DNA from 3 places in the Nocardioides maradonensis genome. Region 1 is predicted to be linked to each of the others. Evidence: predicted binding sites of a transcription regulator. Region 1 holds the regulator's gene; each other region holds the start of a gene.
The links. Region 1 encodes LexA, which represses DNA repair genes until DNA is damaged. Its sites were predicted from a motif close to TCGAACANNTGTTCGA; they were not measured.

Region 1 (9,371 bases):
GACTCCCGACACCGCCGACCCCACCACGGGTGCGATGGACCTCGCGGAGCGGCACGAGCTGCGCCGCGTCGCCGGCCTGCGCACCGAGCTCGAGGACATCACCGAGGTCGAGTACCGCCAGCTCCGGCTGGAGCGGGTCGTCCTGGTCGGTGTCTGGACCGAGGGCACCGTGGCCGACCACGAGAACGCCATGGCCGAGCTCGCGCTGCTCGCCGAGACCGCCGGCTCGGAGGTCCTCGACGCGATCTACCAGCGCCGCCAGACGCCCGACCCGGCGACGTACATCGGTCGCGGCAAGGTGGAGGGCCTGCGGGAGATCGTCCAGGCCAGCGGCGCGGACACCGTCATCTGCGACGGCGAGCTCGCGCCCTCCCAGCTGCGCAACCTGGAGGACCGGGTCAAGGTCAAGGTCGTCGACCGGACCGCGCTGATCCTCGACATCTTCGCGCAGCACGCGAAGTCCAAGGAGGGCCAGGCGCAGGTCGAGCTGGCGCAGCTGCAGTACATGAAGCAGCGGCTGCGTGGGTGGGGTGGCAACCTGTCCCGCCAGGCCGGTGGTCGGGTCGGCGCCGACGGCGGCGGCATCGGTGGTCGTGGTCCCGGTGAGACCAAGATCGAGACCGACCGGCGCCGGATCAACGACAAGATCGCCAAGCTGCGTCGCGAGCTCAAGGAGATGAAGGGCACCCGCGACACGAAACGTCAGGAGCGGCGGCGCAACCAGATCCCGAGCGTCGCGATCGCGGGCTACACCAACGCGGGGAAGTCCTCGCTGCTCAACCGGCTGACCGGTGCCGGCGTACTGGTCGAGGACGCGCTGTTCGCCACCCTGGACCCCACCACCCGGCGTACCACCACGCAGGACGGGCGGATCTACACGATGTCCGACACCGTCGGCTTCGTGCGGCACCTCCCGCACCAGCTGGTCGAGGCGTTCCGATCCACGCTCGAGGAGGTCGCCGACGCGGATCTGATCGTGCACGTGGTCGATGGCGCGCACCCCGACCCCGAGGGCCAGCTGTCCGCCGTGCGCGAGGTGCTCTCCGAGATCGGCGCCGCCGAGGTCCCCGAGCTCGTGGTCATCAACAAGATCGACGCCGCGGACCCGCTGGTGGTGCAGCGGCTGCTGCGCACCGAGCCGCACTCCGTCGCCGTCTCCGCGAAGACCGGCGAGGGCATCGAGGCCGCGATCGCCGCTGTCGAGGCGGACCTGCCCCGGCCCGGGGTCGCGTTCGAGGCGCTGGTGCCCTACGCGCGCGGCGACCTGATCGACCGCATCCACCGCGACGGCGAGATCGAGACCCTCGAGCACACCGCCGACGGCACCCGGGTCACCGGGCTCGCGTCGGAGGCGCTCGCGGGCGAGTTGGCGGCGTACGCCGTCTGAGACGAGCCCCCGCCGAACCGTCGGACCCGTCACCTATTGTTCTCGGGTGCCTGATCCCGAGAGTCCCGTCCGTTCGGTGCTCGCGGCCGCGGTGGAGGCGCTCGGCGGTCAGCCGCGCGAGGGCCAGGCGGCGATGGCGGAGGCGGTCGGCACGGCGCTGAAGGGCCACCAGCACCTCCTCGTCCAGGCCGGCACCGGCACCGGAAAGTCGCTGGGCTACCTGGTGCCCAGCCTGCTCCACGACGACCGGGTGGTCGTGGCCACCGCGACGCTCGCGCTGCAGCACCAGCTCGTCGAGCGTGACCTGCCCCGGCTGGTCGAGGCGGTCGGCACGATGCCCGGGGTCGACGCCAGCTTCGCGGTGCTCAAGGGCCGGTCCAACTACGCCTGCCTGCACCGCGTCCGCGAGGGCGCACCCGACGACCAGGGCGAGCTGATCCAGGCCGAGGCCGCGCTGGGCGCCCTGGGCAAGAAGGTCATGGAGCTCCGTGAGTGGGCCGAGGGCGAGTCCGAGTCCGGGGCCAGCGGCGAGCGCGACAACGCCCCGCGCCACACCGACAAGGAGTGGCGCCAGGTCAGCGTGTCCGCCCGTGAGTGCCTCGGCGCGACCCGCTGCCCGTTCGGCGAGGAGTGCTTCGCGGAGCGTGCGAAGGAGAAGGCGCAGAAGTCGCACCTCGTCGTCACCAACCACTCGTTGCTCGCGATCGACGCCATCGAGGGCATCCCCATGCTCCCGGAGTACGACGCCGTCATCGTCGACGAGGCGCACGAGCTCGTCGCCCGGGTGACCCAGGCGTCCACCGCGGAGCTGTGGGCGGCCGAGGTGGACCGGGCCGCGAAGCGCGCCGTCAAGCACGTCGAGGGCGAGGCCGCCCACGACCTGTCCGACGCCGCCGACACGCTGCGCGCGGCCCTGGGCGAGACCGACGCGGGCCGTATCGAGACCCTGCCCGAGGAGCTCGCCGATGCGCTGGCGCTGGTCCGCGACGCCGCGCGCGCCTGCATCTCGGCCTTCCCGCGTGCCGAGGCGGGCAGCGATCCCGACGCCGGGCTGGCCCAGGCGAAGGCCGGCGTGCAGGATGTCTTCGGCATCACCGAGCGCATGGCCGCCGCGTCCGAGGCAGACGTGCTGTGGCTCGCCGAGGGCACCGACCGGATCCCGCCCCGGCTCTGCATCGCGCCCCTGCAGGTGTGGGGCCAGCTGCGCGACAAGCTGCTCGCCGAGAAGACCGCGATCCTCACCTCGGCCACGCTGATGCTCGGCGGCGACTTCACCACCATCGCCACGTCGGTGGGCCTCAAACCGTCCGAGCGGGTGGAGGCCTCCGCCGCCCCCGCCGCTCGCAAGGAAGGCGTCGAACCGTGGGTCGGCCTCGACGTCGGCAGCCCCTTCGACTACCCCAAGCAGGGCATCCTGTACGTCGCCAAGCACCTGCCGCCGCCCGGCCGGGACGGGCTCGGAGCCTCCCAGCTCGACGAGATCGTGGACCTGATCGACAAGGCCGACGGCCGCACCCTCGGCCTGTTCTCGAGCCGGCGGGCCGCCGAGGCCGCCGCCGAGCACGTCCGCACCAAGCTGCCGCACCTGACCACGCTGGCGCAGGGCGACGCGCAGCTGCCCGAGCTGGCCCGGCAGTTCGTCGAGGACCCGCACACCTGCCTGTTCGGCACCCTCGGGCTGTGGCAGGGCCTCGACGTCCCCGGAGACACCTGCCAGCTGGTGATCATCGACCGGATCCCGTTCCCGAGGCCCGACGACCCGCTGATGAGCGCGCGGCAGAAGGCCGCCGACAAGGCGGGTGGCAACGGCTTCATGCAGGTCGCCGCGACGCACTCGGCACTGCTGCTGGCCCAGGGCGCGGGTCGGTTGATCCGCACCCACACCGACCGCGGCGTGGTCGCCGTACTGGATCCACGGCTGGCGACGGCGCGGTACGGCGGGTTCCTCAAGGCCAGCCTGCCGCCGATGTGGTCGACGACCGACCCGACGGTGGCGAGGCAGGCGCTCGCCCGCCTCGCCGCCGCTGCGCGCTAGCTCGAGACCGCGTCCAGGGTGGCCGCCGGGTTGTCGTCCTGCGAGGTGCCCTGGCAGGTGTACATCCAGAAGCCGGTGGTCCGGTTCCAGCACGTGTAGCGGGTGCCGGCGTTGATCAGCGACACCTCGACCCACGCGACGGTCGCCGGGTCGAAGGCCACCGAGCGCGCCGTGGGGCCGGCCGGGACGACGTCACGGGAGTACTTGCCGTCCTTGGTGTGCACCACGATCGCCGCCTCGACGTCGGAGCCGGTGTTCCCGCCGACGGTGAGAGCGAGGTGGGTCGCCCCGTCGCCCGGCAGGAAGCGCCACGTGGCGGCGCTGAGGTGCGGGAGGCTCGGCGCCCAGTGCTTGCTGGAGCCGCCCAGCAGGCTGCCGGGCGCGAGGGTGCTGGAGCCCGCCAGCTTCGACCCGATGTAGGCGTTGCCCTCGTGGTACCAGGCGCCCGGCCGCCGGTTGGCCACCACGAACCGGCCGAGCTCCTTGTCGAGGCTGGTGCCGCGCTCGAGCAGCGTCTTCTTGATCGCCGCGACCGAGTAGCCGCTCTTGCCGACCGACAGCTGCCAGACCCGGCGTACCAGCGTCGGCAGGATGCCCTGCTTGGTGGGGTAGCGCTCGGTCAGCCACCGGAAGAAGATCCAGGTGCCGTACTGGTGCAGGTAGGCGTTGTTGCCGCTGGCGTTGGAGTACGCGTCCAGGCTGACCGACGGCTTGCCCATCGGGCCGTACGGCAGGTAGCCCCGGTTGTCGTTGATCTTCGTGTAGAGCTCGTCCTCGGCCCAGGTCGCCGTGGCCTCCATCATCCAGGAGTCCTCGTCGAAGTCGTAGGCGAACTGCACGGCGTGGAAGTACTCGTGCGCCGCCGTGACCTCCATGTTCTGCTGCGGCGTGTGGTACGGGAACTCGCTGCGGCTGTAGTTGTTGTCGAGCACGCAGTACGCCGAGACGGCGGGGTGGTTCGTCCCGGAGGCGTCGAACGCCAGCTTCGGGTCGTCGGAGGTGCAGTAGCCGTAGAGGCCCTTGGAGCCGATGTTGCCCAGGTAGATGTCGCGCCGCGAGTCGCCGCCCAGGTGACCGTCGCCGCGGGTCGAGCGGTAGCCGGCATTGCGGTAGACGCTGTCGATGTGGGTCAGCTGCTTGAGAGTGAACTCCACCATGTCCGGTACGCCGTTGTGCGCCTTGCCCGGCCAGCGGCCCGACGCGCCGTTGTCCTCGGGGTCCACGCCGTTGGTGTTGTCGCGCCGCGGACCTGAACCCTGCTTGACGTAGTGCACGCAGATGCGCGAGTTGCACAGCTCGTAGCGGGTCGCGCTCGACCGGTAGCAGGCGTAGTCGCCGGGGCAGCTCGAGCCGCTCGCGGTCGGACGGGCGAAGAAGCGCTCGGCCTCACGACGCTGGCTCGGCGGCAGCGCCGCCTTGGTCTCGGCCAGGTTGCGCAGCGCGATGGTGGCGTCGCCGCGGACCGCCGTGGTGGTCGCGGTGAAGATCTTCTGCACCCGGTCCAGCGCGTGCTCGGCGCGGTGCAGCAGGGCCTGTGGACTGGGATCCGTCGCGTGGCTCTGGGTCGGTGCGGCCTGTGCTCCTGGGGAGACCAGGGCCAGCGAGCCGGCGAGCGTGATGGCGAGGAGAAGCCCGAGAACTGTCCTGCTGCTGCGACGCATGGAACCTTCGACTTTCGAGTGACCGGACACGACACGTACCCGACGACCATACGTGGTCATCGGGTGGCCGCCCGAAGTCGCGGTCTCAGGCCTGGTACGCCGTGGCCCGCACGACGTCCGGGGTGCCGTCGTCCTGGCCGCGGGGCGCGTAGCAGCTGTAGAAGACGGTGGAGAGCGTCGGTGGGAAACAGCTGGTGAACCGTCCCGAGGCATTGACGACCTCGATCTCGACGCTCGCGACCTCGGCCGATCCGAAGTGGAGGCTGAGCGTCGCGTCGCCCTTCGGGGAGAGCGTGATCAGGCGCGAGGACGTGCCGCCGTCCTTCCTCGTGATCCAGAGCGTCGCGGCCCCGCCGCGGCCCGTGGGCGGCAGGTCCAGGTGCACGCGGAGGTGCCAGGCGCGGCTCATCCCGGGCTTCGGGCTGAGCCGCAGCACGCGGTAGCTGAGGTGCTTGAGCGTGAAGCGGGTGACGACGTCCTTGGACCCGGGACCCACGTGGGCCGAGGCCCCCACCGGGGCGGTCGGGTAGTGGTTCGCCCGCGCCTCGCTGAAGTATGCCGTCGGGTGGCGGGCCGCGAGGTCGAACCTGCTGACCGCGGTCGTCAGGCTGATCCCGTGCGAGGCGAGCGCCTTCTTCAACCCGTAGATCGACACGTAACCCGGGGCGTTCGGGTTGGCGTCCGTGTTGGCGTCGAGCTTGCGCCAGATCTGCAGCATCAGGAGCGGGAGACCACCGCTCTGCTCGGTGACCAGCCGCTCGGTGAGGAACCGGAAGAAGATCCACGTGCCGTACCAGTGCAGGCCGGTCACGGTCCTGCGTTCCGTGCCGTAGTCGAGGGGCAGATCGGGCCGGGTGATCGGGCTCATCGCCAGGTACTGCACGTTGTCGTTGATGTCGGTGTAGAGCTCGTCCTCCGCCCAGGTGGCGGTGGCCTCCATGATCCAGTGGTCCTGGAAGAAGTTGTAGCTGAACTGCACCGCGTGGAAGAACTCGTGCGCCGCGGTCACCTCGAGGTTCTCCAGCGGCGTGTGGAACGGGTACTCCGCATGGGCGTAGTTGTTGTCGAGCACGCAGTACGCCGATCCGGCGAACTCGGTGTTCAGGGCGGGGTCGTCGCTCGTGCAGAAGCCGTAGAGGCTGTACCGGGAGAGCTCGCCGAGGTAGATGTCGGTCCTGGCGTCGCCGCCGTTGTCGGGGCTCGACAGGTCGCCGAGCGGCATCCGGTAGCCGGCCGCGGCGTACGTCGTCCAGACGTGCTCCATCGTGGCGAGCACCGAGTCGACGTAGTCGGGCGTGGTGTTCGTGTCCGCGTCCGCGGGGTCGACGCCGTTGGTGGTGTCGTTGTGGCCGCCCGGATCGCCGGAGGCCAGGTCGTAGTGCACGCAGAGCGGGAGGGTGGCGCTGCACTCCTCGTGCTGGGTGCCGGTGTAGACGACCGGGAAGTCCGGGTCGTGGTCGGAGGGGCCCGGCCGGGCGAGGATCCGGTCGGCCTGCCGGCGCTCGGCGGGGGAGAGCGTCGGGTACGCCGCCCGCAGGTCGCGCAGCAGCATGGTGGCGTCCTCGTGCTGCTGCGCCTGACGCGACGGGACCCGGGTGCCGTGGAACAGCAGGTCGGCGCGGGAGAGGGCGTCGGTTGCCTGCGCGTGGGTCATCCTCGGCCGCGCGTGGCCGGCGGCGATGGGCGTGGCGTGCGCCGACTCGCCGACGCCGGTGGCACCGAGGCCGGCGAGCGTCGCGGCGAGGACGAGGGAAAGGACGCGCGCCCGGCCGGAGGTGCGGATCACCTGCTGAATCTAGGGGATGCACACCTCCGCCCGGACCCGGCGCGGAGTAAAGATTGGGGCCTTCGTCAGACCTTGCGGAGCACCGCGGTGACCTTGCCCAGGATCGTGGCGTGGGTGCCGTCGATCGGGTCGAAGGCCGGGTTGTGCGGCAGCAGCCAGACCTTGCCGTCCTTGCGCTGGAAGGTCTTCACCGTGGCCTCGCCGTCGATCATGGCGGCGACGATCTCGCCGTTCTCGGCGGTGGCCTGCTGCCGGATGACGACGTAGTCGCCGTTGCAGATGGCGGCGTCGATCATCGACTCACCGCTGACCTCCAGCAGGAAGAGCTGGCCGTCGCCGACGAGCTGGCGGGGCAGCGGGAACACGTCCTCGACCCGCTCCTCGGCGAGGATCGGGCCACCGGCGGCGATGCGGCCGACGAGCGGCACGTTGCTGGGCTCGGGTGCGGCGTCGTTGATCGAGGTCTCGTCGTACGACGTCTCCGCCATGCTCGAGATCGGCTTGCGCTTCATCAGCGTCTCGGGGAGGAACACCTCGATGGCGCGGGGGAGGTGCGGGTCGCGGCGTACGAACCCCTTGGCCTCCAGCTGGCGGAGCTGGTGGGCGACGCTCGAGGTGCTCGTCAGGCCGACGGCCTCGCCGATCTCGCGCATGCTCGGCGGGTAGCCACGCTTGTCGATGGCCTTCTTGATCGTGGTCAGGATCCGCTGCTGGCGCGGGGTGAGGCCCGTGCCGTCGGGCGGACCGTCGGGAAGCTCACTCACGGGGCGAACAGCCTTCTTGGTCATGGATCGAACGTAACGCCGATCACCGTGGATCTCAAACAGGTGTTCGATGCGGCGTGTCGCGACACGCCGTCGAACACGCGTGCGACGAAATGCCGCGGTTGTGTCGAATGCGTGTTCTATGCTCGTCCATGTGTTCGATCGAACGTCTGATCGAAGCCAGGCCGAGAAGTTGTGTCGGCGGCCTCGGTCAGGGTGAGCGGACACGGACCAGCATCCACTTCCCCGGAGGCCACCATGAGCACGATCAGCTTCAGCCCCGCGTACGTCTCCCGCCCGCAGGTGCGGCTCACCCGCCGCGGCCGGCTCGTCGTCTTCGCGCTCAGCCTGCTGGCGGTGCTCGCCGTCGGCCTCGTGGTCGCCTCCGCCTCCGCCGCGGGCAGCCACTCCGGCACGCCCGACGTGCACGTGGTGACGGTCCAGCCCGGCGACACGCTCTGGGACATCGCGAGCGAGGCGGCCTCGGCGACCGGCACGCAGACCGGTGACATGGTGCAGCGCCTCGAGGACCTCAACCCGATCGAGGACGGCATGGTCTACGTCGGCCAGGAGATCCGCGTCCCGAACTCCTGAGGCGCACGCAGTCTCGTCCGTCGCCTCGACCCCGGCGGACGTAGGGGAAGACGAGGGGCCCGATCCGCATCCGGATCGGGCCCCTCGCGCTGTCCACAGGGTGCGTGGTGAGGCTGGTCGGGCGGGTCGGGTTCGGCGTACGTTCAGGGCAATCCGCCTCGGGAGGGTCCATGAAGCACGTCGTCCTCGCTGTCCTGCTGGTGCTGCTGGTCGGGTGCGGGGGAGACCCGCAGCCCCACTTCTCCAGCGCCCCGCCGACCCTCGTCCCGACCACGACAGCGCCCGCGGTGGAGACGCCGCAGGCGTTCCTGCGGCGGTGGGTGCACGCGATGGACACGATGGAGCGAACGGGGAAGCCTGCTCCATGGGAAGCGCTCAACCTCCGCTCCTGCAAGGACTGTGCGACGGTTGCTGCGACAGTGCGCGGTGTCTATGCCGGCGGCTATCACGTGGCCGGATCTCGCTCGCGTGTGAAATCGGTTGTCCACCTGCGCGGCGGGATCTGGCAGGCCCGCGTGTTCAGCCAGCCCACGGATGTCCTCGATCGAAGTGGTCGGAAGAGGGGTGGATATCCCGGCGGGTGGACGACGCTTCAGGTCACGCTGGTGTGCCGAAGTGGAGCGCTTCGTGTGGCGAGTGTCGTGCGACGGCCGTCGTGACTCGCATTTTGCTTACGATCGTCGCGGCCGTCGCAGCGTCGATCGTGTGGTCGGGTTCTGCTGTGGCTCACGGGCCGGCCGGGGCCTGCGGAGCTGGCGCAACGCTGAGTTACGCCTCGATCGGCTGTGGCGGCAACAGGCACGTCGGCGCGGTCTCCGCGACCGTTGTGGCAACCGCCCCGATCTGCTTGCCGGTCGGTGGCCGTTCCTGCGTGCCGACGGCGTGCGTCAGCCCGTCGCACGATCTCGTCGGAGTGCTGGTGACGACCATCGACTCAGCCGGGGCCACCGACACCCACTGTCGCTACCTGACGTCCCGTGGCCCGACCCCGGGCCAGGTCGCCCAGGCGTTCCGGCGTCTCTCCTGGCCCGCCAGCGTGCTGAAGATCCAGCCCGTCAAGGGCCGCACCCTGGTCAACCTGCGCACGAACTTCTACACGACCAACACCGGCCCCACGACGAGGACCGTGACCCTTCTCGGCCAC
Region 2 (9,371 bases), on a different contig from region 1:
TGTCGATGGTCTCGACGTACCGCTTCTGGTTGAGGGTCTTGGGCCGGATCGACCGCCCGCGGTTGCTCAGGATGTTGACAGACAGCACATCGGCCGGGCGCTCCGGTTGCTCGGCGCGCAGCATCGACGCGATCCGCTCCACGGTCTCGGTCGAGAGGCCCTGGCCGGTGCGCAGCAGCGCGACGGACTCGTCCATCACCTTCTCCGCGAGCGAGACCTCGGACGCCTCGCCGACCAGGGTGATCCGGTTGCCGCGCACGTGGACCTCGACGCCGAAGGTCCGCTCGATGAGACCGAGGTGCTCGTCGCCGGGCCCGAGCAGGCCGACCATGTCGATGCTGTTGGGGATCACCACGACGTGCCGGGTCACGGACGGGGTGCGGGGTTGGTCGGTCATCGGGTCTTTCTTGGTCGGGGCGGGGAGGTTTCCATGCTACTGGCGCCGCCCGGAGGGCGCCCACTTCCTTTCTTCGGCTGCGGAACCTTCGGGTCTGGCCTCGATCATCGGAAGGAGTGATGGACACCGACGCCGCCTTCAGCGAGTACGCCGCCGCCCGCTGGCCTGCCCTCGTGCGCACGGGCGTCCTGCTGGGCTGCGACGCCGCGACCGCCGAGGACCTGGCGCAGCAGACGCTGCTGCGCTGCTACGTGAAGTGGGCCGCAGTCGCCCGCGCCACGGACCGGGACGCGTACGTCGCGAAGCTCCAGCTCAACCTGCTGCGCCAGAGCCGGCGGCGACGCTGGTGGGGCGAGCGCGCGACCGCTGAGCCACCCGAGCGCGAAGTCGCCGATGCCACCTCGTCGGTCGACGACGCCGACGCCGTGTCCCGGGCGCTCGCTCAGCTGCCGACCGCCCAGCGCGAGGCCGTGGTCCTCCGCCACTACCTGCATCTCACCGAGCAGCAGATCGCCTCCGTCACCGGGGTCGCGCCCGGGACGGTGAAGAGCCGGCTCTCGCGAGCGCTCTCCGCCCTGGCCGCGAGTCCGGACCTGGCCGAGCTGCGGGAAGGACACCGATGAGTGACGAGATCCTGAGCGAGCTGCTGGAGCGGTCCGTGGCGGACGTGTCCCCGGCCGATCCTCCGCTGGCCGAGCTCCTCGCACGCGGCCGGGCCGTCCGGCGCAGCCGGCGTCGTACGACGGTGGTGGGGGCGGTCCTCGCCTGCCTGCTCGTCATCGGCGGGGTCGGTGTCCTCCGGTGGGTCGAGCGTCCGGAGGCGCCGTCGGTCTCGACGAGCCTGCCGACTCCGCCCTCCGGCACGAAGTGGGTAGGCGTCGGGCGCCAGGTCGTTGCGGTGCCGGCCTCATGGCCGGTGTTCCCGAACCGCGTGTGTGGCGGCCCTGGCACACCCTTCGTCACGGTCCTGGACACCGAGCTGCTGCGGCACGCCTTCACCTGTGCCCTGCCGCTGCAACCGGTTCCTCGCCACGTCACGATCAGCAGTGGGCAGGCCCGCAGCCTGAACGCCAGCGGCGCCACCGTCCACGCGACGTTGCCGCCGGATTGGCGAGCGATCCCCGTCGGACGACCGGACCCGACGACGGGCGACATGACGACCGATCGCGTCGTCTCCGCGCTGGAGGCAGCGGGCTTCCAGGCCGAGGTACGAGCGGCCACCACGGGCAGCATGTGGGCGCCGGTGACCACCGACCCCGCGATGGGAACGCCGGCACGCATCGGCAGCACCGTCGTGGTCTACGACCACGGAAAGCTTCCGTCGACGGCCAGACTCACCGGCACCTTGTCCTGGGTCGGCGGGCCTGCGCCGGGAAGCCCGCAGCCCCACTTCGGGTGGCTGCACGTCCTCAACGACGATCGCTCCTTCGAACAGCTCGCCCGCACCGAATCAGACGGCTCGTGGTCGCTCGACGTCCCACCAGGGACGTACACCGTCCTCGGGACTTCGCCGGGCTACCTGAGCCGCGCCGGCAAGCGCGACGCCTGCTCCTCCGAGGGCAAGATCACCGTCGCGGCACATCAGACGGTGCCCGCGAATGTCTACTGCCAGCTCTACTGAGGTCGCTCTCGGGGCTGGTCCTTGGCGGCCGCACCGTAGCCGACCGGTCCCCGCCGTCAAGGACGCCTTCGGCCCCGCTGCGCGGTCGCTTCGCGATCCTTGACCGCGGGTCCTTACCGGTCGGCTTGTACGGCGCGGAGTCGGCACGGGCTTCGCCCGCGCCGCCGCTACGCGGCCGCCACGGGGGTGCGCTCGACCGCGCCGCTGGTCGAGGCGGTAGCGCAGCAACCGACACGAGACCCGGCGCCATGCTCTCGGGGCCGGCCGGCGGTGGTCGCGCCGCTACCGACTATGGGTCACTCGACCCATAGCCCGTAGGCGTCCGACCCTCACGTCCTGCGGTGGAACCGGAAGTCGCCCGAGGCCAGCTTGGTCATCGAGTACCGGGTGTCGTGCGCCCGATGATGGTGGTGCGAGCACAGCAGCACGCCGTCGGCGAGGTCTGTTCTGCCGCCTTCGGACCACGGCTTCAGATGGTGCGCCTCAGTCCAGGCCGCCGGAATCGAGCAGCCCTCCGCGCGGCAGCGTTTGTCCCGCAGACACATGGCCTTGCGCTGATGGGGCGCATAGCGACGTCGACCCCGACCCAGGTCGAGGACCTCGCTCTTCCCGCCGAGGACGGCGGGGATGATCTTGGCGGTGCAGGCCAGGCGGCGTGCCTCGCTCGCCGAGATGACCGTGCTCCCCAGCATCGCGGACCCGAGATCGTCGACCAGGGCCTCGTAGGAGACGGTCACGATCACGGCCGTGGCGTCACCACCGTGGTCGGGCAGCCGGCTCGGGTCGAGCACTTCGAGGAATCGGCAGAACGCCTCACCACGGCTGCGGGACTTCGTCACGCGGGGTGAGTCCTCGGCATCGAGGTAGGTGGTGAGCCGCTCGGCGATCGAGTCGGGGACCAGGGCGGTGATCTTCGTGGTCCCGTCGCCACGGCGTTGGAGCTTCACCGAGCACTTGTCGCGGGCTGCTTGTTCCTCACGCTCCAGTGCCTTGCCGAGCTCGGCCTCGGCGATGTCGGGGGCGACGACTTCGAGGATCTTGGTTCCGAGGACCCGCAGGTCGCGGGGGTCGTAGGTCTGGGCGAGCTTGATGAGGTGCTTCTCGGCGCGGGTCTTGGTGAGGTCGTCGACCTGGTCGGACAGCCTCTCGATCGAGCGGATGATGACCCGCGCCTGCGCCTGGTTGACCTGGCCCGTGCGCATGGCGGCCGCGGTGAGCGGGTGCGCGATCAGGTCGCGGGCGAGGTGGAGGTCGGCACGTGCGGCGGTCGCGGTGGTGCGGGTGGCGTGGGCGTACCAGGTTCCGGCGTCGCGGGCAGCGTGCTCCTCGGCCACATCAGTAGCGGCGGCGAGGACACGGAGACGGAGCTCGGCCAGCTCTGCTTCGGCCCGCGCGAGCCGCAGCAGGGCCTCTTCCTTGTCGCGGGTGCGGAGGTAGTCGGCCGGCATCTCCGCGACGGAGCTCAGGGCCTTCTCGAGGTCTCGGGCGCAGGCGAGGATCGGGTGGCAGAGCACCTGTTCCACGGCCATCGAGACTCCCGAGATACAACTTGATCAACTACCTCCAATGATACCAGTGATCGAACAGACTATCGAGCGTTTCCACAAGCATCATCCCAGGTCAGAGCATGTTTTGTGGCGGCCGCGAAGCGGCGGCGCGGGCGAAGCCCGTGCCGACTCCGCGCCGTCCAAGCCCGTCGTGAGGGACCCGGGGTCAAGGGCGCCGCAGGCGTCGCGCAGCGATGCCGAAGGCACCCTTGACGCCGGGGCACGACGGGCTACGATGCGGCCGCCCGCACCAGCCCCGCAGAGACAGTCAGACCAGCGGCTTCCCCGCCCGGATCCTCCGCCGTACGTCCCACAGGTAGAGGTTGAACGGCAGGTTCCGCACCAGCCGCGGGAGCCGACGGTTCACCGCACCCGTGGTGCTGCAGACGAGGTCGAAGGCCTTCTGGTGGCGGCGCGTCCAGCGGAAGCCGAGCTTCTCGCGCAGCAGGGGCGGGGTGAAGCCGACGTTCATGAACTGCAGGAACCGCGCCAGCGGCCACACCCAGACGGGGAACATCTCGAAGCGGTAGAGCATCCGCACGAAGTCCCGGGTGGGGCCGTCGATGTCGGCGTCGACGAGCCGTCCCTCGAAGTACTCGCGGAACGCGGCACGGGAGGCCGGCCACATGCCCGGCCGCACCTGCAGCGTCGTGCCGAGGACCTCCATCTGCGCGTAGATCCGGTCCGCGAGCTCGTCGGGGAGCGGGCCGTGCAGCTTCTCCCAGGTGTCGACGATGCCGAAGTACAGGCAGGCCGCGACCCACAGCTGCAGGTCCGGCGAGAAGGCGTTGTACTTCACCGGGCTCTCGGGGGTGGAGTGCACGTGGCGGTGCGAGCTGTTGACCGCCTCGCGGTACGCCGCCCGGTCGACGTCGGTGCCGAGCACGGCGACGGCGAGGTAGGTGAGCGTGGTGCGACCGCGCTTGAACGGGTGCTTGTCGATCCGGCCGCTCTCGACCTTCGACTCCATGACGCCGTAGGCCACCCCCGGCGCACCGAGCATCTGCAGCGCGACGTTGGCGCTGCCGGCGTACAGGGCCGTGATGCCGTCCCAGTAGTCCCGCATCTCGACGGGCTCGGTGCTCATCAGGGTCCTCGGATCAGTCATGGTGCCTCATCAGCGCGATCGTGGTGAGCAGGTCGACGCAGTGGGCCACGAACACCTCACGGGGTACGTCGAGGCGGCCGCTCACGTAGAGGTAGAAGTCGTGCCCCAGCGCACCCACCAGGCTCGCGGACTTCAGCGCCCGCACCTCGTCGTCGTCCCGCGCCGGGATCTGGTCGGCGATCATGTGCGCCACGACCGGGAACCACTCGTCGCGCGCGGCGAACAGCGCCGGATCGGTGAGCGGGGCGACGAACAGGACCTGGCCCTTGGCGGGGTCGTCGAGCGCGAGGCCCACGACCGCGTCGACGGCCGCGGGCGCCACCTCGGCGGCGTCGGCGACCTCGGCCACGGCGTTCGCCACCGCCACGCCGCACTCCTCGGCCACCGACCGGAAGACCGCGACCACGAACTCGTCGCGGTCGGCGAACTGCTCGTAGAAGTAACGGGAGGTCAGCCCGGACTCACGGCAGGCGGCGCGCACGCTCACGGCCTGTCCCCCGCCCTCGGCGATGAGGGCGATGCCCGCCTCGAGCAGCCGGGTACGCCGGTCCTCCTGCCGCTCCGCCATGGTGCGGCCGGCCCAGGTGCGCTGGTCGTCGGCGGTCATCATCAGTACGACTTCGGCAGGCCGAGCATCGCGGTGCCGATGTGGGCGAGCACCAGCTCCTCGGCGACGGGGATGTTCTTGGCGATCCGGGCGTCGCGGAAGATCCGCTCGACCGGGTACTCCTTGGAGTAGGCCATGCCGCCCAGCGTCTGGAACGCCTGGTTCGCGGCCTCCCAGCCGACCTGCGCACCGGTCAGCTTCGCGATGTTGGCCTCGTTGCCGCACGGCCGGCCCTGGTCGAACAGCCACGCCGCCTGGTAGGTCATCAGCCGGCCGAGCTCGGTCTTCGCCTTGATCTGCGCGAGCGGGAACTGCAACCCCTGGTTGGCCCCGATCGGGCGGCCGAACACCTCCCGCTCGGAGGCGTAGTCGCAGGCGATCCGCAGCGCGGCGTCCGCCGTACCGATCCCGCCGGAGGCGGCCAGGATGCGCTCGGGGTTGAGGACGTCCCAGAGCACGCCGAAGCCCTCGTCGACCCGGCCCAGCACGTTCTCCGCAGGCACGCGTACGTCGTCGAAGAACACCTGGCTCGAGGCGAGGATGTTGCTGCCCATCTTCGGGATCGGGGTGAAGGAGAGCGTCCCGTCGGCGATCGCCTGCTTCACGTCGACGAGGAACAGCGTGAGGCCCGCCGTGCGGGACAGGCCGTGCTCGCGGGTGTCGGCGGCCGGGACGGTGCGGGTGACCGCCACCATCCAGTCGGCGTTCTCCACGTTGGAGATCCACACCTTCTGGCCCTTGACCAGGTAGTCGCCGGTGTTCTCGTCGAGGCGAGCGGAGGTCGTGATCTCGATCGCGTTGGAGCCCGCGTCGGGCTCGGTGAGCGCCAGGCAGAACTGGATCGACCCGTCCGCGAGACCGGGGAGGATGCGCTGCTTCTGCTCCTCCGTGCCGTGCCGGGTCAGCGTCATCGCGCCGAAGCCGGGCGTGGTCACGTAGAAGAAGGTGCCCGCCACACCACCGGACGCGCACAGCGTCATGTTGGCGACGGCGAGCTCGAGCAGGCCCTGCCCGCCCCCGCCGTACTCCTCAGGGATGCACAGGCCGAACCAGCCGCCGGCGCCGAGGTCGTCGAAGACCTCCTGCGGGAAGCGGTGCTCCTCCTCGCAGCGCGACCAGTACGCGTGGTCGTACTTGGCGGCCACGGCGGCCACGCCCTCGCGCACGGCGAGCGCGGACTCGGGGAGGTCGAAGTCCATGGGGGTCCTCTCGGGTGATGCGGGTCAGCGACGCTGGATCGAGCGGGCGACCAGGTCGTTGGTGGAGCGCTGGAACGCGCCGACGATGGCGTCGAGGGTGAGCTGCCGGAGCATCGCCACGGTGTGCTCGAAGTGCTCGACGTCGCCGCGCGCGTGCGTCGAGGAGCGGTAGGGCTCGAAGACCTGGTCGCGCATGATGTCGGACAGCTCGTGCGCGAGCTGCGCCATGGAACGGGTGATCGCCCGGCCGGCCTGGCGCATGCCGTCCACCGGGATGTCCAGGTCGAGGACCCGGACGCCGACGTCGAAGCCCTGGATCGGCGTGTAGCGGGCGCCCTTCTCGGTCTCGACGACCCGGACGATCCCCCACTCGACGGCCATCTCGAGCTCGTCGTCGGACAACCGCCGCTTCGCGTGCTGCTCGAGCTGGCGCCGCGACAGGTCCCGCGGACCGGGCAGCGTCCAGGAGGTCAGCATCGCGCGCTGCACGGCCAGGTCCTCCAGCGTCGCGTCGGCCGGGATCGAGCCCATGTAGCCCTCGATGGCCTGCAGCGTGAAGCCGTGCTCCTGCAGCGCGCGGATCATCTCCAGTCGGGCCAGGTGGGTGGCGCCGTACCAGGCCACACGACCGCGCCGTTGCGGCGGCTGGATCAGCCCGAGGCTGGCGTAGTAGCGGGTCGTGCGCACCGTCAGGCCGGCCGCGGCCGCGAGCTCGTCGACGGTCATCCCGGCGCCGTCCGACACCTCCCCACGGGGGCTCTCGATCGGCACCGCTGCACTCATGACTGTCACAGTAGAGCTGTCATCGAAACCTCGCAACTACCGATTTCACGCGCGTTTCCGACGGATCTCGGGAAAGTGTTGACGAAACTCCAACTGAGTACGACAGTTCTCACTGTCAACGTCGTGACCGCCTCGCGAGCACCCGAAGGAGACGCCGATGTCCGGTGGCAGCCCCGCTGTGCCGGCCGCCCTGCGCGGCCCGCTCGGCGAGGTGACCGGCCTGGTGCGCTTCACCCGGCGGACGATGATCGCCACCGGGCGCTCGATCGCCGGAGGCCGCTTCCCGCTGGCCGAGGCGGTGGTCCAGACCTGGTACGCCATCCGCGTCTGCACGCTGCCGGCGCTCGCGGTGTCGATCCCGTTCGGCATCATCCTGGCGCTCCAGGTGGGAGTGCTCGCCCAGGAGGTGGGGGCGGTCGCGTTCACCGGCGCGGGCAACACCCTCGCCGTCATCCGGCAGGCCTCCCCCATCATCACCGCGCTGATGCTCTCCGGCGTCGCCGGCTCGGCGATCTGTGCCGATCTCGGCTCGCGCCGGATCCGCGACGAGATCGACGCGCTCGAGGTGATGGGCCTCCCCGTGATCGAGCGCCTCGTCGTCCCGCGGATGTTCGCGATCGTGGCCGTCTCCGTGCTGCTCAACGGCGTGGTCATGTTCTTCACGATCATCACCACGCTGCTCATCTCGGTCGCGATGGAGAACCTCCCGCCCGGCAGCTACCTGGCGTCGGTGACGACGCTCGCGCAGACCTCCGACCTACTGCTGTCCCTGGTCAAGGCGGCCGTCTTCGCGGTCATCTGCGCCGTGGTGGCGTCGTACAAGGGGCTCAACGCGCAGCGCGGTCCGACCGGGGTGGGCGAGGCAGTGACCAGCTCGGTGGTCACGAACTTCGTGCTGCTGTTCGCGGCCAATTTCGTGATCTCGCAGGTCCAGTCGACCCTCTCCGGCGGGCCGCTCGGATGACGGCGACCCGACCGGCCACCCTCGTCGACGACCTCGAGGACGTCGTCCTCACGCCGATGGCGAGCATCGGCGCCCAGCTCGTGCTGGCGTGGCGCGCGATCGTCGCGCTCCCGCTCGCGGTCACCCGCTACCGCGGCGAGATCTCCCGGATCCTGTCCGACGTCGCGCTCGGCTCCGGCATCTTCCTGGTCGGCGGCGGCGTGGTCGGCGTGGTGCTGCTGCTCTCGACCCTGACCGGGACCGAGGTCGGCCTGGAGGGCTACCAGGGCCTCGACGTCATCGGTCTCGCGCCCCTGACCGGCTTCATCTCCGGCTACGCCAACACCCGCGAGCTCGCCCCCATGATCGCCTCGCTCGGCTTCGCCGCGCGGATCGGCTGCGGGTTCACCTCGCGCCTCGGTGCGATGCGGATCAGTGAGGAGATCGACGCCCTCGAGGCGATGGCGATCCGGCCCATCCCGTACCTGGTCAGCACCCGGCTGATCGCGTCCTGGATCGTCGTGCTGCCGCTCTACCTGATCGGGCTGGTCGGCACGTACGTCGCCACCGACCTGATGGTCACCACCTTCTACGGCCAGTCGCACGGCACCTACGACCACTACTTCCGCACGTTCGTGGCGCCGGTCGACATCATCTACTCCGGCATCAAGGTCGTCATCCTCACCACCGTCGTCACGCTGATCCACTGCTACCACGGCTACACGGCCAGCGGCGGTCCCGAGGGCGTCGGCCGCGCCACCGGCCGCGCGATCCGGGCCAGCATCATCTCCCTGACCGTCGTCGACATCCTGCTGACGCTGACCCTGTGGGGGGCGGACCAGCAGGTGCAGATCTCGGGCTGAGCGGCCTCACCGATGTCCGACATCCTCTTCCCGCACACCCGGCTGTCGCGCCGCGCCCTGCGGCTGCGGCTGGCCGCGGTCGGTGTGGTCGGCGCCGTGGCGATCGGTGGGGTCACCGGGGTCCTCGGCATGGAGACGCTCGGGATCATGTCCGGCGACGTGCGCGTCACCGTCCACCTGCCCACGACCGGCGACACCCTGGGCATCAACTCCGACGTGAAGTACGCCGGCCTGCGCGTCGGCCGCGTCGTGTCGGTCGACCCCGGCGTCGCCCGGCACGACCCCACTGCGGTCGTGCTGGTG
Region 3 (9,371 bases), on a different contig from region 1:
CTCGGGGCGTTCGAGGAGCTGGTCGCCTCGCGGGACACCTGGTCGGGCACGGTCGTCGGGTACTTCCAGCCATCGGAGGAGAACGGCGCCGGAGCCGCGGCGATGGTGGCCGACGGGCTGGCCGACCGCTTCCCGCGGCCCTCGGTGGTGCTCGGCCAGCACGTCGCGCCACTGCCCGCCGGGATGCTCTCGGTGCACGCCGGCCCCGCGATGGCCGGCGCCGACAACATCACGGTGACCCTGTACGGCGCGGGCGGGCACGGCTCGCGCCCGGAGGCGACCGTCGACCCGGTGGTGGCCGCCGCCGCGCTGGTGGTCAGGTTGCAGACCGTGGTGGCGCGCGAGGTCGCCGCGGCCGACCGCGTGGTCGTCACCGTCGGCGCGATCCAGGCCGGCACGAAGCACAACATCATCCCGGACACGGCCACGCTCAAGCTCACGGTGCGCACCGCCGAGCCGGCGGTGCGCGTGCGCGTCCTCGCAGCGGTCGAGCGCATCATCCGCGCCGAGGCGGTGGCGGCCGGCATGACCCGGGAGCCGACGATCGAGTACGTCGAGTCGCTGCCCGTCCTCGTCAACGACCCCGACACGACCGAGCGCACCCGCGCCGCCCTCACCGAGGTCCTCGGCGAGTCGGCCGTCATCGACTTCGGCGCCGTCACCGGCAGCGAGGACGTGGGCCGGCTCGCCGACGGCCTGGGCGCGCCCTGCTGCTACTGGCTGCTGGGAGGCGGCGACCCGGAGGTCGTGCTGCCCGCCCTGGCGAGTGGCGACATCGACTCCATCCCGTCCAACCACTCCCCGCTGTTCGCCCCGGTCATCCAGCCGACGCTGTCGACCGGCGTGCGGGCGTTGGTGACCGCCGCGCGGTGCTGGCTCGGGGCCTGAGCACTCAGGCCGAGCCGCGCGCCTGGTAGACGAGCAGGGCGACCTGGACCCGGTTCTCCGCGCCGGTCTTGGCGAGGATCCTCGACACGTGCGTCTTCACCGTGGCCTCCCCCAGGAACAGCGCCTCGCCGATGCTCGCGTTGGACAGCCCGTCGGCCACGGCATCCGCGACGGCGCGCTCCCGCTCGGTGAGGGTGACCAGCCGCCGGCGCGCCTCGTTGGCCCGCGCATCGGCGGCACCATCGCTGAGCCGGCGGACCAGGTTCTCGGTGACGGAGGCCGAGAAGATCGACTCACCGCCGGCGACGAGGTGGATCGCACGGGTGAGCTCCCGCGGGGCGGTGTCCTTGAGCAGGTAGCCGCGGGCGCCGGCCTCGAGGGCGTCCAGGACGTAGGAGTCCAGGTGGAAGGTGGTCAGGACCAGCACCATCGGCACCGGGTCGAGCCGCTGCAGCCGGCGGGTCGCCTCGACGCCGTCGAGGACCGGCATCTGCAGGTCCATCAGCACGACGTCGGGACGCAGCTCGCGCGCCGCGGTCAGCGCCTCGGCTCCGTCGGCCGCCTCTCCGACCAGCTCCAGCTCGGGGTCGCTCGAGAGCACGAGCTGCAGGCCGCGGCGTACCAGCGCGTCGTCGTCGACGACGAGGACCCTCACCGCCACGGGAGCCTCGCCTCCAGGGTGTAGCTCCCGGCGCCGTCGGGGCCGTGACGCAGGCTGCCGCCCGCCAGGCTCGCCCGCTCGGCCAACCCGATAAGCCCGGTGCCGGTGCCCGGTACGCCGAGGCTGCGCCCGCCGCACCCGTTCACGACCACGACCCTCGCCTCGTCGGCGTCGCGCCGGACCGTGACCCGCACCGGCGCCCCGGGCGCGTGCTTGCGCGCGTTGGTGAGGCCCTCCTGGACGATCCGGTACACGTCGCGACCGAGGCCCGGCGGGCCCGGCGTACCGATGCCGAGGTCGAGGACGACGTCCTGGCCCGCGGACCGCGCGTCGCGCACCAGGTCCTCCAGGCGGTCGAAGCCGGGCTGCTCGAGGGAGCGGGGCTCGTCCTCGCGGAGGATGCCGATCGCGACGCGCAGCTCGTCGAGCGCGTCCACGGCGGACGACCGGATGAGCGCCGCGGCGGCGCGCACCTCGTCCGCATCCTGACCCGGTGCGACCTCCAGGCCGCCCGCGTGCAGGGCGACCAACGAGATCCGGTGGGCGACGACGTCGTGCATCTCCCGGGCGATCCGGGTGCGCTCGGTGGAGCGGATGTGCTCCTCGCGCAGGACCTTCTCGGCCTCCGCCCGCTCGGCGCGCTCCCGGTAGACCTCGACGAGCGCGCGCTGGGACTGGATGAGCGCGCCCCACGCGGTGACGGCCGCCGTGATCGCGACGTTGACGGTGAGGGTCAGCGGGAGGCCCTGGTTGCCCGGGTAGAGCAGCCAGAACAGCCAGCCGGCGAGGACGTCGGCGGCCGCGACGGCGATCGCCGTCGGGAGGGGGCGGTACCTCGCGACGAAGTACAGCCCGACCATGTTGGCCACACCGGCCGACGCGACCAGAGCGGCCACGGCCGCCAGCACGAGCGCCACGGCGACGGGTGCCCGTCGGCTCAGCAGGAGGGCGCCGCAGGCGACGGCGCCGACGGCGATGTCCGCCCAGCGCCAGCCGCCGTGAGGGCCGGCCTCCAGGACGGCGTACAGCAGGACGAGCCCGCCGGCGTACGACGCGAGCACCAGCGCGGCCGAACGGATGCCCTGCTGCCACCGGGCAGGGGCCGGTTCCGGTGCCACGAGATCCACGCGCCCGACTCTAGGCGGGAACCCGGTGGGACCGAGTCCACCTTTCGTCGGACCCCGCGTCCGACGGAGGTCGTGCGGGTTCACCGGTTCGCCGGACGCGGGGCGGACCGCGCGGCTCGAGGCTGGAGTGCATGAAGACATCGACTCCTCCTCCCGCCCCGTCCATGATCCAGAGCCTCGGCCAGGAGCTCCTCGGCCCCGTCCGTGCTCCCCGCGGGAGCCTCCGGCACCGGCTCCTCACCGCGCGTTCGGTCGTCACGTACGCCGGTCTGCTGCTCACGCTCGTCCAGGTCGTCGTCTGGCTGCTGATCGGGGTGTTCTCGGGCTCGCTCGACACTCCCTGGTTCCTCTGGACCACGGTCCCGGCGGCCGCGCTCGTCGCCGCCCTCACCGCGACCGCCCACTGGCACCGCTGGTGGACCGCGCAGCCCATCGACCGCTGACCCGCCCCTCCCCACCGCAAGGAGAACGACCATGACCAGCACCGCCCCTACCGCCACCGGCTCGTCCCGCTCCGCCCTGACCTCCCGCACCTCCCGCACCTCCCGCACCGATCGCCTCGTCACCGGGTGGGCCGCCGTCGCCGGCGGCGCCCTCTCCCTGGTGATGGTCGCGCTCTACTTCGTCTACTCGGGGCCGCCGCCCGAGTCGAACGTGCTCAGTCGCAACCTGATCACCCTCGCGACCTTCACGGCCTTCCTCGTCTTCGCCGTCGGACTCGGCCGCCTGCTGCGCACCGGTGGCGGTGATGTCGGGTTGGCGGGCGAGCTCGCCACCACGGCACTCCGCGCCTACGTCACCGTCACCCTGGTCGCCACCTCACTGGAGGTGGGTACGTCGCTGCAGCACCCCGACGGCTCGCTCGACCCCACCGTCGACGGCCCCCTCGCCGCGGGGATGGTGCTGCTGCACGGGCCGATCGCCCGCGTCCTCGTGGCCGTGTTCCTCCTCGGGCTCGCCACCGCGCCCACCGCTTCCCGGCTGTTCTCCGCGCGGGTCCGCCGGGGCAGCATCGCCCTCGCCGCGCTCAACCTTGCGATGATCCCGTCGCTCTTCTTCGGGATGAACGCGGCGAGGTTCTACGCCAGCAACGGGTGGGGCTCGGTCGCCACGATGGGCGCCATCAACGTGATCTGGTTCGGCGTGCTCGGCCGGTCGGTGCTCCGCAGCGAGCGGTGATGCCGATGGTTGGGAGCGCGCCTCGGGGTCGGTGGCGGGCGGCCGCACCTTAGCCCGTCGTCCCCCGACGACGGGCATGACGGCGCGGAGTCGGCCCGGGCTTCGCCCGCGTCGCCGCTTCGCGGCCGCCACAAAACCTGCTCTGACCTGGGAAAACTCTTGTGGAAACACTCGATAATCTGTTCGATCACTGGTATCATCGACGGTAGTAGACCAGCTTCATCTCGGGAGTGTCGATGACCGCGGAACAGGTGCCCTGCCACCCGATCCTCCGCTGCGCCCGAGCCCTCGAGAAGGCTCTGATGTCGGTCGCCGAGATGCCGGCCGACTACCTCCGCACCCGCGACAAGGAAGAAGCCCTCCTCACCCTGGCGCGGGTCAAGGCCGAGACCGCCGAGCTCGAGCTCCGCCTGCTCGCCGCTGCCACTGATGTGGCCGAAGAACACGCCGCCCGCGACGCCGGGACCTGGCTGGCTCACGCGACACGGGTAACGGCCCCGGTCGCCCGCGGCGACCTCCGATTGGCCGAAGCACTCGAGGCCCACCCCCTCACCGCAGCAGCCATGCGGACCGGGTCGGTCAACACCGCCCAGGCACGGGTCATCATCCGGTCGGTCGACAAGCTGTCGGACACCGTTGACGAGCTCACCAAGGCCCGGGCTGAGAAGCAGCTCATCGAGTACGCGGCCACCTACGACGCCCGAGACCTCCAAGTTCTCGGCACCAAGATCCTCGAAGTCGTCGCCCCCCACATCGCCGAAGCCGAGCTCGGCAAGCAGCTGGAACGTGAGGAGCAGGCCGCAGCCGACAAGTGCTCCCTCAAGCTGCAGCACCGCGGTGACGGGACCACGAAGATCACCGCACTCGTGCCGGACTCGATCGCGGATCGGCTCACGACCTACGTCGACGCCGAGGACTCACCCCGCGTCACCAAGTCCAGGTCGCGTGGTGAGGCGTTCTGCCGACTCCTCGAAACCCTCGACCCGAAACGACTGCCCGACCACGGCGGCGACGCCACCACGGTGATGGTCACCATCGACTACGACAACCTGGTCAACCAGGTCGGCTCCGCGATGCTCGGCACCACCGTCATCTCGGCCAGTGAAGCCCGTCGGCTCGCCTGTACCGCGAGGATCATCCCCGTCGTGTTGGGCGGGAAGGCCGAACCCCTCGACGTCGGTCGGTCCCGCCGGTTCCACACCCCACCGATCCGCAAAGCCATGCGGCTACGCGACAAGCGATGCCGGGCCGAGGGGTGCTCGATCCCCGCAGCCTGGTGTGAAGCGCATCATCTGAAGCCCTGGTCGGAAGGCGGCCACACCAACCTCGCCGACGGAGTCCTCCTCTGCTCCCATCACCACCACCGAGCCCACGACACCCGCTACGAGATGACCAAGCTGACCTCCGGCGACTACCGCTTCCACCGCCGCACGTAGGCCGGGACATAGTCCCGATTCTCTTCGTCCTCCCTCGCCCGCCGCCGACGCTCCTTAGCGTTCGCGCCATGTCCCCACGCATCACTGCCGCCATCGCCGCGGCCACCGTCTCCATTTCGCTCGTGTCCGTGGCCGGCCAGGCCGACGCGGCGACGTACTTCTCGTCGTGCACGAAGCTTGCACACGTCTGGCTGCACGGCGTCGCGAAGTCGGCTGCAGCCGCCCAACGGCAGGTCAACCAGGGCTACGGCCGCCCGGCATCGGGTCCGCGTGCTCGCGCTGTCTACTGGGCGAACTACCGCAACCTGGACCGCGACCGCGACGGAACCGCCTGCGAGCGCTGACGACAGCATCTGGCGGCCGCGAAGCGGCGGCGCGGGCGAAGCCCGTGCCGTTGCCGCGCCGTCCAGCCGACCGGTCAGGACCCGCAGTCAAGGATCGCGAAGCGACCGCGCAGCGGCGCCGAAGGCGTCCTTGACGGCGGGGACCGGTCGGCTACGGTGCGGCCGCCCCACAGCGACCGGAGGACGGCCGGTCTCGTGGCGGATGCCGCGCAACCTCCTCGACCACCGGAGGCGGCACCTAACCCCGCGCCCCGAGCCGCTGGGAGAGCTGGCGGGCGACCTGGGCGATCAGGGCGGCGGACGGGTCGGTGGCGTCGGAGGGGTAGGTGACGGCGATGCCGGCGACCGGGTGGTCGTTGTGGTCGAGGACCGGGACGGCGATGCTGCGCAGGCCGGAGGTGACCTCGCCGTCCTCGAGGGCGTAGCCGCGGCGGCGGGTGTCGGCGAGCACGGCCCGCAGGGCGGTGGGCGACTGCGGGCCGCTGCCGGTGCGATCGACGAAGGCGTCCTTGTCGGGGTAGAGCGCGCGGACCTGGCTGGCGGACAGGCCGGCCAGGATGGCGCGGCCGCTGGCGGTGAGGTGCGCGGGCAACCGGACGCCGACGTCGGTCACGAGCGGCGGCCGGCCGGGCGCGCGCTCCTCGACGACGTACAGGACGTCGCGGCCGTGCAGGACCGCCAGGTGGGCGCTCTGCCCGATCCGGTCGACGAGCTGCGCGAGCGGGCGGCGGGCGATCCGCTGGAGCGGCGCCTGACGCGCGTAGCCGCTGCCGACCTCGAAGGCGCTGACCCCGAGCCCGTAGCGGCGCTCGTCGGCCAGGTGGACGACGAATCCCTCGTCGATCATCGCGTTGACCAGGTGGTACGTCGTGCTCCGCGGCAGCTCGCAGGCACGCATGATCGCCTCCAGCGGGACCGGGTCGGCCTGCGAGGAGAGGAACCGCAGGACCCGCAACGCGCGGGTGGCGGCCGGGACTTGGCTCATGCCTCGACGATCCCACATCCGCAGAACCCTCGTCTCGTATCCGAGACGCCCAACAGTCTCAGATACGAGACGCAAGGGTCTTGACGGTGGTGGCGCAAGACCCCCTCGGAGGGCTCCAATGGAGACATGGCAGAACACGTAGTCGTCGGCACCGGAGCCGTCTCGATGGAGGACGTCGTCGCGGTCGCCCGCCACGGCGCCGCGGTCACCCTCAGCGACGAGGCGCTCGTCGCGATCGACAAGGCACGCGCGGTCGTCGACGACCTCGCGGTGTCCCCGACGCCGGCGTACGGCGTCTCCACGGGGTTCGGCGCCCTCGCCACCCGGCACATCCCCACCGAGATGCGCGCCCAGCTGCAGCGCTCCCTGGTCCGCTCGCACGCGGCCGGCTCCGGCCCCGAGGTCGAGCGCGAGGTCGTCCGCGCCCTCATGCTGCTGCGGCTCTCGACCCTGGCCACCGGCCACACCGGCGTACGCCGGGAGACCGCGGAGCTGATGGCCGCGCTGCTCACCCACGGCATCACGCCGGTGGTGCACGAGTACGGCTCGCTCGGCTGCTCCGGCGACCTCGCCCCGCTCGCCCACTGCGCTCTCGCGTTGATGGGCGAGGGCCCGGTCCGGACCGCCGACGGCGAGCTGACCGACGCCGCCACCGCTCTCGCGGCCGCCGGCCTCACCCCGGTCCAGCTGCAGGAGAAGGAGGGCCTCGCCCTCATCAACGGCACCGACGGCATGCTGGGCATGCTCGTCCTCGCGATCCACGACCTCACCGACCTGCTCCAGGTCGCGGACATCTCGGCGGCCATGTCGGTCGAGGGCCAGCTCGGCACCGACCGGGTCTTCGCCCCCGAGCTGCAGGCCATCCGCCCGCACCCCGGGCAGGCGGCCTCCGCGGCCAACCTCACCGCGATCCTCAAGGACTCCGGCGTCGTCGCCTCGCACCGCGGCCCCGACTGCAACCGGGTCCAGGACGCCTACTCCCTGCGCTGCTCGCCGCAGGTCCACGGCGGCGTGCGCGACACCGTCGCCCACGCGGCCACGGTCGCCTCGCGTGAGCTCGCCTCCGCCGTCGACAACCCGGTCGTGCTCGCCGACGAGGGTCGCGTCGAGTCCAACGGCAACTTCCACGGCGCGCCCGTGGCCTACGTGCTCGACTTCCTCGCGATCGTGACGGCCGACCTGGCGTCGATCGCGGAGCGTCGTACCGACCGCTTCCTGGACAAGGCCCGTAACCACGGCCTGCCGCCCTTCCTCGCCGACGACCCGGGCGTCGACTCGGGCCTGATGATCGCGCAGTACACCCAGGCCGCGATCGTGTCGGAGCTCAAGCGCCTCGCCAACCCGGCCAGCGTCGACTCGATCCCGAGCAGCGCGATGCAGGAGGACCACGTCTCGATGGGCTGGTCGTCCGCTCGCAAGCTGCGCCGCGCCGTCGACGGCCTGACCCGCGTCCTCGCCATCGAGGTGATGACCGCGGCCCGAGCCCTGGACCTCCGGGCTCCCCTCACCCCCAGCCCGGCCACCGGTGCCGTCGTGGCGCTGCTGCGCGAGGCCGGCGTCGGCGCCCCCGGCACCGACCGCTTCCTCGCCCCGGAGATCGACACCGCCTACCAGCTCGTCGCCGGCCGCCGCGTCACCGCGGCCGTCGCGAACGTGATCGGAGAACTCGCATGACCACCACCTCGAGCAGCAACCCCCGCCTGCCCATCCACGCCGCCACCGGCACCGAGCTGACCGCGAAGTCGTGGCAGACCGAGGCGCCGCTGCGGATGCTGATGAACAACCTCGACCCCGAGAACGCCGAGCGTCCCGAGGACCTCGTCGTGTACGGCGGCACGGGCAAGGCCGCCCGCAGCTGGGAGGCGTACGACGCCCTCGTCCGCACCCTGCGCGACCTCGAGGACGACGAGACCATGCTCGTCCAGAGCGGCAAGCCGGTCGGCGTGTGGAAGACCAACAAGTGGGCGCCCCGCGTCCTCATCGCCAACTCCAACCTGGTCGGCGACTGGGCCAACTGGGAGGAGTTCCGCCGGCTCGAGGAGCTCGGCCTGACCATGTACGGCCAGATGACGGCCGGCTCGTGGATCTACATCGGCACCCAGGGCATCCTGCAGGGCACCTTCGAGACGTTCGCGGCCGTCGCCGACAAGCGCTTCAACGGCACCCTCGCCGGCACCATCACGCTCACCGCCGGTCTCGGCGGCATGGGCGGCGCCCAGCCGCTCGCGGTCACCATGAACGACGGCGTCGCGATCTGCGTCGACGTCGACCAGAGCCGGATCACCCGCCGCATCGAGCACCGCTACCTCGACGTCCAGGCGGACTCCCTGGAGCACGCGCTCGAGCTCGCCGTGAAGGCACGCGACGAGCGCAAGGGCCTGAGCATCGGCCTGCTCGGCAACGCCGCCGAGATCTTCCCGCAGCTGCTGGAGATGAAGGCGCCGATCGACATCGTCACCGACCAGACGTCGGCGCACGACCCGCTGTCCTACCTCCCGGTGGGTGTGCCCTTCGAGGAGTGGCACCAGGCCGCCGAGCGCGACCCGGCCGGCTTCACCAAGGACGCCCAGGCCTCGATGGCCGCGCACGTCCGCGCGATGGTGGAATTCCAGGACGCCGGCGCCGAGGTGTTCGACTACGGCAACTCGATCCGTGACGAGGCGCGCAAGGGCGGCTATGACCGCGCGTTCGAGTTCCCTGGCTTCGTGCCGGCGTACATCCGTCCGCTGTTCTGCGAGGGCAAGGGCCCCT

Region 2: ACYVAQ_RS01695 (HNH endonuclease signature motif containing protein) is a predicted target of LexA. The motif match lies at 3,598-3,613, and genes of this name have one in related genera.
Region 3: ACYVAQ_RS11985 (HNH endonuclease signature motif containing protein) is a predicted target of LexA. The motif match lies at 4,027-4,042, and genes of this name have one in related genera.

What each region holds. Positions count from the first base shown of each region.
Region 1 covers NZ_BAAHAZ010000010.1:186,327-195,697, forward strand. Annotated here, with positions in the region: gene hflX (GTPase HflX) at 1-1,387, shown strand, start outside; gene ACYVAQ_RS14025 (ATP-dependent DNA helicase) at 1,434-3,422, shown strand; gene ACYVAQ_RS14030 (MXAN_6640 family putative metalloprotease) at 3,419-5,083, opposite strand; gene ACYVAQ_RS14035 (MXAN_6640 family putative metalloprotease) at 5,169-6,869, opposite strand; gene lexA (transcriptional repressor LexA) at 6,935-7,657, opposite strand; gene ACYVAQ_RS14045 (LysM peptidoglycan-binding domain-containing protein) at 7,892-8,227, shown strand; gene ACYVAQ_RS14050 (hypothetical protein) at 9,147-9,371, shown strand, end outside.
Region 2 covers NZ_BAAHAZ010000001.1:385,612-394,982, reverse strand. Annotated here, with positions in the region: gene ACYVAQ_RS01710 (PhoH family protein) at 1-397, opposite strand, end outside; gene ACYVAQ_RS01705 (SigE family RNA polymerase sigma factor) at 517-1,020, shown strand; gene ACYVAQ_RS01700 (PASTA domain-containing protein) at 1,017-2,018, shown strand; gene ACYVAQ_RS01695 (HNH endonuclease signature motif containing protein) at 2,348-3,547, opposite strand; gene ACYVAQ_RS01690 (oxygenase MpaB family protein) at 3,834-4,673, opposite strand; gene ACYVAQ_RS01685 (TetR family transcriptional regulator) at 4,666-5,283, opposite strand; gene ACYVAQ_RS01680 (acyl-CoA dehydrogenase family protein) at 5,283-6,479, opposite strand; gene ACYVAQ_RS01675 (MerR family transcriptional regulator) at 6,504-7,262, opposite strand; gene ACYVAQ_RS01670 (MlaE family ABC transporter permease) at 7,420-8,226, shown strand; gene ACYVAQ_RS01665 (MlaE family ABC transporter permease) at 8,223-9,068, shown strand; gene ACYVAQ_RS01660 (MCE family protein) at 9,081-9,371, shown strand, end outside.
Region 3 covers NZ_BAAHAZ010000008.1:240,616-249,986, forward strand. Annotated here, with positions in the region: gene ACYVAQ_RS11960 (amidohydrolase) at 1-888, shown strand, start outside; gene ACYVAQ_RS11965 (response regulator) at 893-1,549, opposite strand; gene ACYVAQ_RS11970 (sensor histidine kinase) at 1,540-2,676, opposite strand; gene ACYVAQ_RS11975 (hypothetical protein) at 2,808-3,119, shown strand; gene ACYVAQ_RS11980 (hypothetical protein) at 3,151-3,855, shown strand; gene ACYVAQ_RS11985 (HNH endonuclease signature motif containing protein) at 4,092-5,291, shown strand; gene ACYVAQ_RS11990 (hypothetical protein) at 5,360-5,635, shown strand; gene ACYVAQ_RS11995 (IclR family transcriptional regulator) at 5,874-6,620, opposite strand; gene hutH (histidine ammonia-lyase) at 6,747-8,294, shown strand; gene hutU (urocanate hydratase) at 8,291-9,371, shown strand, end outside.